Duganella dendranthematis: one gene and its partner. The protein of the gene in region 1 binds, or shares a complex with, the protein of each later gene. Links are inferred from orthologs where the notes say so. Each region holds a gene or a part of one and is shown in the gene's direction. Other genes may lie near its edges.

Evidence for each region.
Region 2: the proteins of xseA (region 1) and HH213_RS15875 are in contact, whole or in part, in a cryo-EM structure (PDB 8TXR), measured with the Escherichia coli proteins. The link is inferred for Duganella dendranthematis from one-to-one orthologs.

Annotation. Positions count from the first base shown.
Region 1 is NZ_CP051684.1:4,200,089-4,205,783, reverse strand. What follows is about bases 1,040-3,958. They hold xseA (exodeoxyribonuclease VII large subunit), read left to right. Parts: upstream 1,040-1,779; coding sequence 1,780-3,138; downstream 3,139-3,958. Other genes in these bases: glk (glucokinase), read right to left, coding at 3,641-3,958; HH213_RS19255 (hypothetical protein), read left to right, coding at 3,135-3,644. Also shown: HH213_RS19270 (ExbD/TolR family protein), read right to left, coding at 1-72; HH213_RS19265 (MotA/TolQ/ExbB proton channel family protein), read right to left, coding at 82-687; more of glk, read right to left, coding at 3,959-4,633; HH213_RS19245 (hypothetical protein), read right to left, coding at 4,711-4,857; HH213_RS19240 (LacI family DNA-binding transcriptional regulator), read left to right, coding at 4,886-5,695. UniProt on the Escherichia coli protein: Bidirectionally degrades single-stranded DNA into large acid-insoluble oligonucleotides, which are then degraded further into small acid-soluble oligonucleotides.
Region 2 is NZ_CP051684.1:3,479,369-3,483,757, forward strand. What follows is about bases 1,577-4,389. They hold HH213_RS15875 (exodeoxyribonuclease VII small subunit), read left to right. Parts: upstream 1,577-2,757; coding sequence 2,758-3,021; downstream 3,022-4,389. Other genes in these bases: HH213_RS15870 (aromatic ring-hydroxylating oxygenase subunit alpha), read right to left, coding at 1,577-2,429; HH213_RS15880 (polyprenyl synthetase family protein), read left to right, coding at 3,018-3,905; dxs (1-deoxy-D-xylulose-5-phosphate synthase), read left to right, coding at 3,906-4,389. In the rest of the region: HH213_RS15860 (sulfurtransferase), read right to left, coding at 1-384; HH213_RS15865 (DMT family transporter), read right to left, coding at 396-1,319; more of HH213_RS15870, read right to left, coding at 1,329-1,576. UniProt on the Escherichia coli protein: Bidirectionally degrades single-stranded DNA into large acid-insoluble oligonucleotides, which are then degraded further into small acid-soluble oligonucleotides.

The DNA of each region.
Region 1 (5,695 bases):
CAGCAGCACGTCGATAAACGGGATCAGGTTGATCTCCGGATCCTCGCGGCGCTGGCCTTTGCGGAAATTCATGATCCGTCCTTACTTGCGCTTGCTGTGAACAATGTCGACAAACTTCACCGCCTGCTGTTCCATGTCGATGATGAAGCTATCCACCAGCGCGCGGAAGTGGCGGTAGAACACCAGCGTCGGCATCGCGATCGCCAGGCCGAAGCCGGTGTTGTACAAGGCCACCGAGATGCCGTGCGCCAGCGCCGCCGGATTGGAACCGGCCGTGTTCTGCGAACCGAAGATCTCGATCATGCCGACCACCGTACCGAACAGGCCCATCAGCGGCGCCAGCGTGGCGATGGTGCCCAGCGTGGTCAAAAAGCGTTCCAGCGTGTGCGCCACGCCGCTGCCCGCCTCTTCGATGGATTCCTTCATCACATCGCGCGGCGCGTCCACATTGCGCAACGCCGACGACAGCACGATGCCCAGCGGCGAACTTTTTTCCAGCTTGTCGATGATGTCGGGAGTGATGTGGTTGCTGCGGTAGACCTGCACTACTTCGTCCAGCAACTTCTTCGGCAGGATCTTGCTGCGGCGCAGATACAGCAAGCGTTCGATGATCAGGGCGGTTGCGACGATGGAAGCAATCAACAATAACCAGATAGGCCAACCTGCAGCTTGGAATATGGCGAGCAAAACGAACTCCTGTGTAGAAAATCGATACTTGAATGGCGCAATGTATCGTGTTGGGCGAAACTCAGCAAGTGTCTGGCGGAGTTCTCAACATTTTCTGTGGACAATGATGTGTGCAAGACCATCGCTTACGTCCTAAGTGGTTGATCCACAAGGAAATAGTTACTACGCTTAAAAATCACGCAGGCGCGCACAGTTAATCACAGTTATGCCCACATTCTGTGGACAACGTTGTGAGCAAAGAACACCCGCTCTAACTAACTATTTGATTTATAACGTTATTTATACCTTGCGCAAAAATAACGCATGCTTTTGGCGGGGAAAACAGCCTGTGCACTTCCCCACATTAACTGTGGAAAAGATTGTGCGCAAGCTGTCCCATAAGGAGAAATGTCATTGATTTCAAAGGGATTTTTTGCCGTGAGTAAAAATGTAGCAGCGAGCTGTTTTCGGCCTGTTTTCGGGGCCAAAACGAGCTTATCCACCGACCCGGACAGGAAAGCGATCAATCGCTTTCAACTATCGCCGCCAACTGTGCACTTCTGCACATTTTATGTGGATAAGATTGTTAGCAAGGCGCAAGTTACAAATCCAAGTCATTGATTCGTAATAATTTTATTGCCATGCGTAAAAATCTAGCACGGCATTTGGTGGGGGTCCGATGGGCCGGAAACGCCTGTCACCTGTCCGTTCGGGATATTCACTTCCCCACGCAAATCCGGGACAACTACAGAGTTTTGCACAAATTCTGTGGATAAAAGTGTGTGAAACCGTGCATCGCCAACCTTAAGTCATTGATTCGTCACAATATAATTTCCGTGCGCAAATTTTAAGCATGATAAAATCAACAACAAGAAAAAGGCTATCGGTCACTGAAGTTTCACACATCTTTTGTGGATAACTTTGTGTGTAACCACCATGGGTAATGGCAAAGTGCTTGATCCGTAAGGGTTTTTCCTCTGTGCACGCAAATACGGCACAAATGTTTCCCCTTTAAAATCAGGCATTTATCTATAATACCTACCGCTTTAGATGCTCTGTGACCGCTGTGTGACCAATCTCACATAGTGTGGATAGTTTCCACTTTTGAAATTTATGACGCCCGACGACAGTAACGATTCCGCCCCGACCGGCGCCCCGGTCATCACCGTCAGCGCGCTGAACCAGGCGGTGGCGCGGCTGCTGGAACGCACTTTTCCACTGACCTGGATCTCGGGTGAAGTCTCCAACTTCACCAAAGCGGCATCGGGCCACTGGTACTTCACGCTGAAAGATACCGGCGCGCAGGTGCGCGCCGTGATGTTCCGCGGCCGCGCGCAATATGCCGACTTCATTCCGCGCGAGGGCGACAAGGTCGAGGTGCGCGCGCTGGTCACGCTGTACGGCGCACGCGGCGATTACCAGATCAATGTGGAGGGCATCCGCCGCGCCGGGGTTGGCTCGCTGTTCGAGGCCTTCCAGCGGCTGAAAGAAAAGCTCGATGCGGCCGGCCTGTTCCATGCGGACCGCAAGCGCGCGCTACCGATGTTCCCGCGCACGGTGGGCATCGTCACCAGTCCGCAGGCGGCGGCGCTGCGTGATGTGCTGACCGCGCTGAAACGGCGCGCACCGCATGTGCAGGTGGTGCTGTATCCAACGCCGGTGCAGGGCCAGCTGGCGGGAGAGAAGATCGCGGCGGCCATCGATACGGCCTCGCTGCGCGCCGACTGCGATGTGCTGATTGTGTGCCGGGGCGGCGGCAGCATCGAGGATTTGTGGTCGTTCAATGACGAGGAAGTGGCGTACGCGGTGGCCAATTGCCGCATGCCGGTGATTTCCGGCGTCGGCCACGAGACAGATTTTACGATCTGCGATTTTGCGGCCGACTTGCGCGCCGCCACGCCAACGGCGGCGGCGGAACTGGCGGTGACACCGCGCGCGGACTGGATCGGCTCGCTGAAGGCCGACGTGATTGATATTCGCCGCGCCATGCGCCGCGCCGTCAACGATGCGGAGCAGACGCTGGATGGCTACACGCGCCGCCTGTTGAACCCGAGCGCGCAGATCGAACAGCAGCGCCACAAGCTGCGCGCACTGGCCACGGCAATGACGCACGCCAACCGCGCACCACTGTCGCAGGCGCGGCATCAACTGGACCGTTTGAGCGGCCGTCTCGGCGCGCGCAGGCCGGAGGTAACTGCGGCGCGCTCGGTGCTGACCAGCTTGCAGCATCGGGCAGCGATCAGCATCCAGACGCGCGTCAGCCAGCAGCGCGACGCGCTAACGGCCTTGGCCTCGCAGCTGGAACTGTTGAATCCGCAGCGCACCCTGGAGCGCGGCTACGCCATCGTCACCGACGACAAAGGCGTCGTCATGCGCGCGCCGTCGCAACTGAAACCAGGCAGCACCGTCACCGTGCGCCTGGCGGAAGGCAGCGCCCAGATCGACATCGACAAGGTACAGACCTCGCAATGAAAATATTGATACTGACTGTAGCCCTGCTGTCGCCGTTCGTGACGGCGGCCAAGCCAGCGCAGAACGACAGCGATTCCACCGTCACCTCGGCGGCGGGAAAGTTTCTAAGCTACGTTAATAACAAATATAATTTTTCGGTCGATTATCCGGCATCGTTCGCCGGTCAGGGCGAACCGGATGCGGGCAATGGCCAGGTGTTCATCTCGCCGGCCAACGACGCGCGTCTGACCGCATCGGCCAGCTATTGCGGAGAAGGCCTGTACTCGCCGGCGCGCTTCCTGGCCGATCACCAGCAAAATAGCGCGCTCAAAGTCACCTACAGCCGGCAGACCAAAACTTTAGCGGTGGTATCCGGCACTATAGGCACCCGCATCTTCTACGATAAGTTGATCTCCAACGGCGTACAGTGCGCGAAATTCAGGCTGGAATATGAGAGCGCACAGCGGGAACAATACGATGCGCTTGTCGCGCGCATCGCCGCCTCGCTCAAGCAGTGGTCGGACTAAGCTGCCGACAGCATCGCCGACATGCCGATCAGCACGGGATATTGTTCGGTGATGACGTAGGTGGGGATATGCGCCAGGTAATCGGAAAAGCGGCCCTTCTGCTCGAAGCGCGCGCGGAAGCCTGAGCGTTCGAAGAACTCGCTCATCTTCAGCACCGTGCGGCCGCCGATGTAGATGCCGCCCTTGGCGCCCAGAGTCAGCGCGACGTTGCCAGCCACGGTGCCCAGCATCTCGCAGAACGCCAGCAGAGTCTCCTCGCACACCGGATCGAGCCGGTGCACGCCGCGCTCCATGATCTCGGCCGTGCCCAGATTCTGCGGCTCAACCCGCGCCCGTTCGCACAGCGCGCGGTAGACCAGCGCCAGCCCGATGCCGGACACCAGCCGCTCGCTCGATACATGCTCGTGATAGCGCCGCGCATAGCGCAGGATATCGATCTCGCGCTCGTTCATCGGCGCGAAGGTGGCGTGGCCGCCCTCGCTATCGATGGCGATCCAGCGGTCGCCGGCCGGCACCAGGCCGGACACGCCCAGCCCCGCATCCGCCCCCACCAGGCCAATGGTTGCGCCGCTGCGGACGATGCCGCCGCCAACCTGGTGCTTGTGCTCCGGCGCCAGGTACGGCAAGGCACTGGCCAGCGCGGTGAAGTCGTTCACCACCACCAGCGATTTCAGACTGAATTGCGAACACACCGCCTCAATCGAGAACGACCAGTGGTGGTTGGTCATGGTGACCCAGTCGCCGTCGATCGGGTTGGCGATGGCGATGCCGGCGAAACGCGCCTGATAGCCGCCCGCCGCCACCGTGGCCGGCTGCGACAGATAGGCCACCATGGCCGCCCCCAACGTCGGATAGGCGGCGCATTCGGCGATCCAGATTGCTTCGATCTGGTTGGGCGCCGTTTCCAATCCAAAGCTGGCGCTGCTGCCGCCAATGTCGGCCAGGATGCGCGGGCCGTGCGCGAGGTGCGAAAATGAATCGCGTTTCATGTCTCTTCCCGTTCTGTCTCTTGTTGTTCTAGCTCTGGCGGCTTAATTATATGTCACGTGTTGTTATGAAAACGATTTCAAGCCGCTTTTTCATTAAATACCGCCACCTGCAGAAAGTCAATCTGCCAGGAGTATTCAAATTGCCTGACAGGCGGAGAATTTATGGTAACCTTCTGCGAAAAGGTTTTCATAACTACATCGACAGGTAATACTTTGGCAGACACTTCCCACTCCTCCGGCCCATCAACCTTGATGGATGTTGCACGCCAGGCGGGAGTGTCGCCCAGTACGGTTTCCCGGATTCTGAACGGCACCGCCAAGGTATCGGACGACAAGCGCCAGGCGGTGCTGGCCGCCATCGCGCAGATGAATTTCGCTCCCAACCAGATGGCGCAGGGCCTGAAAAAAGGCTGCTCGATGACCATCGGCATCGTGGTGCAGGATATCTCATCACCGTTCTTTGACGAAACACTGCGCGGCGTCGACGACGGTCTGAAAGGCACCGGCTACGCCTCGGTGATCGTCAGCGGCCACTGGAATGCGGAAGAAGAAACCGACCGCATCCGCCTGCTGCTGGCGCGCAAGGTGGACGGCATCATCCTACTGTCCGGCCGCATCGGCGACGAGGCGGTGCTGGCGTTTTCCGGCCAGCGGCCGATCGTCTCCACCGGCCGCGCGCTGCATACCCGCAGCGCGCTCGGCTTCAAGATGGACAATGAATACGGCGCCTATCTGGCGGTGCACCACCTGATCGAACTGGGTCACCGCGAGATCGCCTTCATTTCCGGCCCCGCCAACAATATCGACGCGAACGAGCGCCTGGCCGGCTATCAGCGCGCCCTGCAGGAAGCCGGCATCGCGGTCGATCCGAACCTGATCGTCGAGGGCAATTACCATGAGGCCAGCGGCATGCTGGCCATGAACCGCCTGTTCGATACGCATCAGCAATTTACCGCCGTGTTTGCCGCCAATGACCTGAGCGCCTATGGCGCGCGGCTGGCCCTGTACCGCAAGGGCATCCGCGTGCCGGACGATATTTCGCTGGTCGGGTTCGATGATTTG
Region 2 (4,389 bases), 720 kb from region 1 along the record:
CACCAGTCCACCATCCAGCACTGCCACCGCCGGATGACCGACCCAGCGAAGCAGCCACCACAGGCGCGCCGCGAACATGCCGCCGTGCGCGTCGTAGGCGACCACTTGCGTGTCGTCGTCGATGCCCCAGCCGCGCAGCGTTTCGATCAGGGCGGCGCGGCCCGGCAGCGGGTGACGGCCCTGGAATTTGCCGTCCGCCCCAATCTTTGCGCCCGACAAATCCGTGTCCACGTTGGCAAACTGTGCGCCGGCGATGTGGCCGATGGCGAAGCTGTCGAAGCCCGCGTTCGGATGCATCAGGTCGTGGCGACAATCGAGGATGACCCATTTCGGGTCGTCCAGATGTTGGGACAGGGTGGCGGCGTCGATCAGGGTGGTGTGCATGAACGGTTTCCTTATACTTCGCTGGCGATGGGGTCGGTATCGGCAATAGCCTTGCCTTTGTCGGTGCTGCGGGTATTGTAGAACGTTGCGGCCATGCCTGACGCGAGAATGATGCCGATGCCCGCCCAGCTATGCCAGTCGAACACGTCGCCGAAGATAAACACGCCCCAGACGCTGGAAAACACGATGCCGGTGTACTGCAGATTCGCTACCACCAGCGTGTTGCCGAGGCGGTAGGCACGCGTCATGGCGATCTGCGCGCTGGTGGCGCACACGCCGATGGCCAGCAGCAGCAGGCCGCTGCGTACACTTGAAATCGGATGCCATACCGGGCCGTCGCTGCCACCGGTCAGGAACACGCCGACGATGCCGGCCGCCAGGTTCATGACGGTGAAATAGAACACCACGCGGTTTTCCGGCTCGCCGGCCAGGCCCATTTTGCGGACCTGCATGTAGGCGGTGGCGGTAATCACGCTGGACCCGAGCGCGATCAGCGCCGGCGTCAGCTGGTTGGCGTTGAAGGCGGGACGCAGCAGCAGGGTGACGCCGACAAAGCTCAGCCCCACGGCCACCATCAGCGGCCATTTGATGTCGCCCTTGGCGTGCCACCAGCCCATGGCGAACAGCCAGACGGCGATCCAGATCGGCGACATGTAGTTGAGCGTCATGGCGGTGGCCAGCGGCAGCTGGCCGATCGAGTAATACCACAGCCACAGCGAAGTGACGCCGATCAGGCCGCGCCACACGTGGGCGCCCGGCATGGCGGTGCGGAAGGTTTCGCCGCGCAAGGTGATGATGGTGCCGAGGGTGATCACGCCGACCACGCCCCGGTACATGACCAATTCGGATGTTGAGAACTCTGCGGAAGCCAGCTTGACGCAAACCCCCATGACCGCAAACATAAAACTCGCAAACAACATCCAAAGTGACTGCATCGTAAAACCTTATAAGTCCATTTTGCGTTGGTACCACTCGTGGAAGTGTTGCATGCCGTCTTCCATCGGTGACTGGTACGGCCCGCCGTCCGTCTCGCCGCGCTCCATCAGGATCTTGCGGCCGGCGTCCATGCGTTGGCCGATTTCGTCGTCCTCGATGCAGGTTTCCATGTAGGCGGCGCGCTCGGCTTCGATGAATTCGCGCTCGAACAGCACGATTTCTTCCGGATAGTAGAATTCCACCACGTTCTTGGTGCGGTTCGGGCCTTCCGGCCACAGGGTCGAGACGATCAGCACGTGCGGATACCATTCGACCATGATGTTCGGATACAGGGTCAGCCAGATGGCGCCATACGGTGGCGGCTCACCGCCACGGAACTTCAGCACCTGTTCCTGCCAGTGCTTGTAGACTTCCGAGCCGGACTTTTGCAGGCCCTTGTGCACGCCCACCGTCTGCACACTGTACTCGCGGCCGAAATCCCAGCGCAGGTCGTCACAGGTGACGAAGCTGCCCAGGCCGGGATGGAAGGGCTCGACGTGGTAATCCTCCAGGTAGACTTCGATGAAAGTCTTCCAGTTGTAGTCGCAGTGGTGCACTTCCACATGGTCCAGCATATAGCCGCTGAAATCGAGGTCCTTGGTGACCGACAGGCCATTCAGCGCGTCCATGACGTTGTAGCCGTTTTGCTCGAACAGCAGGCCATTCCAGTTTTGCAACGGGGTCTTGGGCAGGTTCAGGCACGGCGTCTCGGGGAAGTGCGGCGCGCCGATCAGCTCTCCCTTGAGGTCGTAGGTCCAGCGGTGCAACGGGCAGACGATGTTGTTCGTATTGCCACGGCCGTTGAGCATCAGCGCCTGCCGGTGACGGCAGACATTGGACACCAGTTCGATGCCGTCGGCGTTACGCACCAGCATACGGCCTTCATTCTCGGCGGCGAGGGTGGCGTAGTCGCCGGCGTTCGGCACCATCAGCTCATGTCCGACATAACGCGGACCGGCTTTAAACAGTTGCTGCATTTCTCGCTGCAGTAGCGATTCGTCAAAATAGACGCTTACCGGAAGTTGCGCAGTTGGCCGCGCTAGCTTGGCGTGGGTACCCAGATCGGACATCCAAACCCCCCTTAATTAATGTTCAAACCAAGAAGAGACAGAATCCGTAAAGACCCGCATACGAATGCGTTGAGGTGGTATTTAGGACGGAACCGGCGATTATACCGTGTTTTGCGCTCGACTAACAGTGTGCTGTGCTCGTTTATTGTGCAAAAAATTGCAATAACTGCATGCTTGCAAGGCAAATGGGGACGATTGCGATAAAATCCAGAGTCGCCGCTGCATGGCCCGCTAATGTTCCACCTGATAAGATGGTTTGTTCTAAAATACCGGGTTACACTGCGCGGGCCTCACGTGTGCCAAGCATGCCAAAGATAACTGAGTGACTATGTCTAAGAAATTAACTGCCGACGCGACCGCCGCCGCCCTCGCTCCCGCTTCGTTTGAAGAAGCGATGGCGGAACTGGCGCAGCTGGTCGCGCAAATGGAGGCAGGCCAACTGCCGCTGGAAGCTTCGGTGGCCGCCTACGCGCGCGGCTCGGCGCTGGTGCAGTTCTGCGCCGCCCAGCTGGAAAAAGTGGAATCCCAGGTCAAAGTGCTGGAAGGCGAGATGCTGAAACCCTTCGTCGTCACCGGCGAGGGCGAACAATGAGCGCCTTTGACGACTGGATGAAAACCGTGCAGGCCGGATCGGAAAACGATTTATCCGGGTTCCTGCCTTCTTCCGATGTGATCCCAACCAAATTGCACGCGGCGATGCGCTATGCGCTGCTGGGTGGCGGCAAGCGGGTGCGTCCGCTGCTGGTGTACGCGGCCGGTGCGCTGTTCGGCGCCGATTCGGCGACCCTGAGCCGCGCCGCTGCCGCCGTCGAAATGATCCATGCCTACTCGCTGGTGCACGACGACATGCCTTGCATGGACGACGATGAACTGCGTCGCGGCAAACCGACCGTGCACATCGCCTACGACGAAGCCACCGCGCTGCTGGTCGGCGACGCCTTGCAGTCGCAAGCCTTCATGGTGCTGTCGGCAGCGGACCAGATTCCGCCGGCGCGCGTGCTGGCGATGGTGCGCCTGCTCGGCGAGGCCTCCGGTTCGGCCGGCATGTGCGGCGGCCAGGCGATTGATCTGGACAGCGTCGGCGTCAGCCTGACGCTGGAGCAGCTGGAACGCATGCACCAGCTGAAGACCGGCGCCTTGCTGCGCGCGTCGGTGGTGCTGGGCGCCTTGGCCGGCAAGGATTTGTCGGACGAAGAATTGAGTGCGCTGAATGTGTATGCGCGCGCCATCGGCCTGGCGTTCCAGGTGGTGGACGATGTACTCGACGCGACGGCCGATTCGGCCACGCTGGGCAAGACCGCCGGCAAGGATGCCGCCGATAACAAGCCGACCTACGTTTCCATTTTAGGTCTGGAACCGTCGCGCGCACTGGCGGAAAAATTGCGGCTCGACGCGCACGCAGCGCTCGCGCCGTTTGGAGAAAAAGCTTTGCGATTACGCGAACTCGCGGACCTGATCGTGCAGCGGAAGGCATAAATGAACTTGCTCGAAAAAATAGATTCCCCGGCCGATGTACGCAAACTGCCGTACAGCCAACTGACGCCGCTGGCGCATGAACTGCGCGCCTACCTGCTCGATTCCGTATCCAAGACCGGCGGCCATCTGTCGTCCAATCTCGGTACGGTGGAACTGACGGTAGCGCTGCACTACGTGTTCAACACGCCGCATGACCGCATCGTCTGGGACGTGGGCCACCAGACCTACTCGCACAAGATCCTGACCGGCCGCCGCGACCGCATGCACACGCTGCGCCAGTTGGACGGCATCTCGGGCTTCCCGAAACGCGACGAATCGGAATACGACACCTTCGGCACCGCGCACTCGTCGACCTCCATCTCGGCGGCGCTGGGGATGGCGCAGGCGGCCAAGATCAAGGGCGAACATCGCCACGCGATCGCGGTGATCGGCGACGGTTCGATGACGGCCGGTATGGCGTTCGAGGCGCTGAACAACGCCGGTG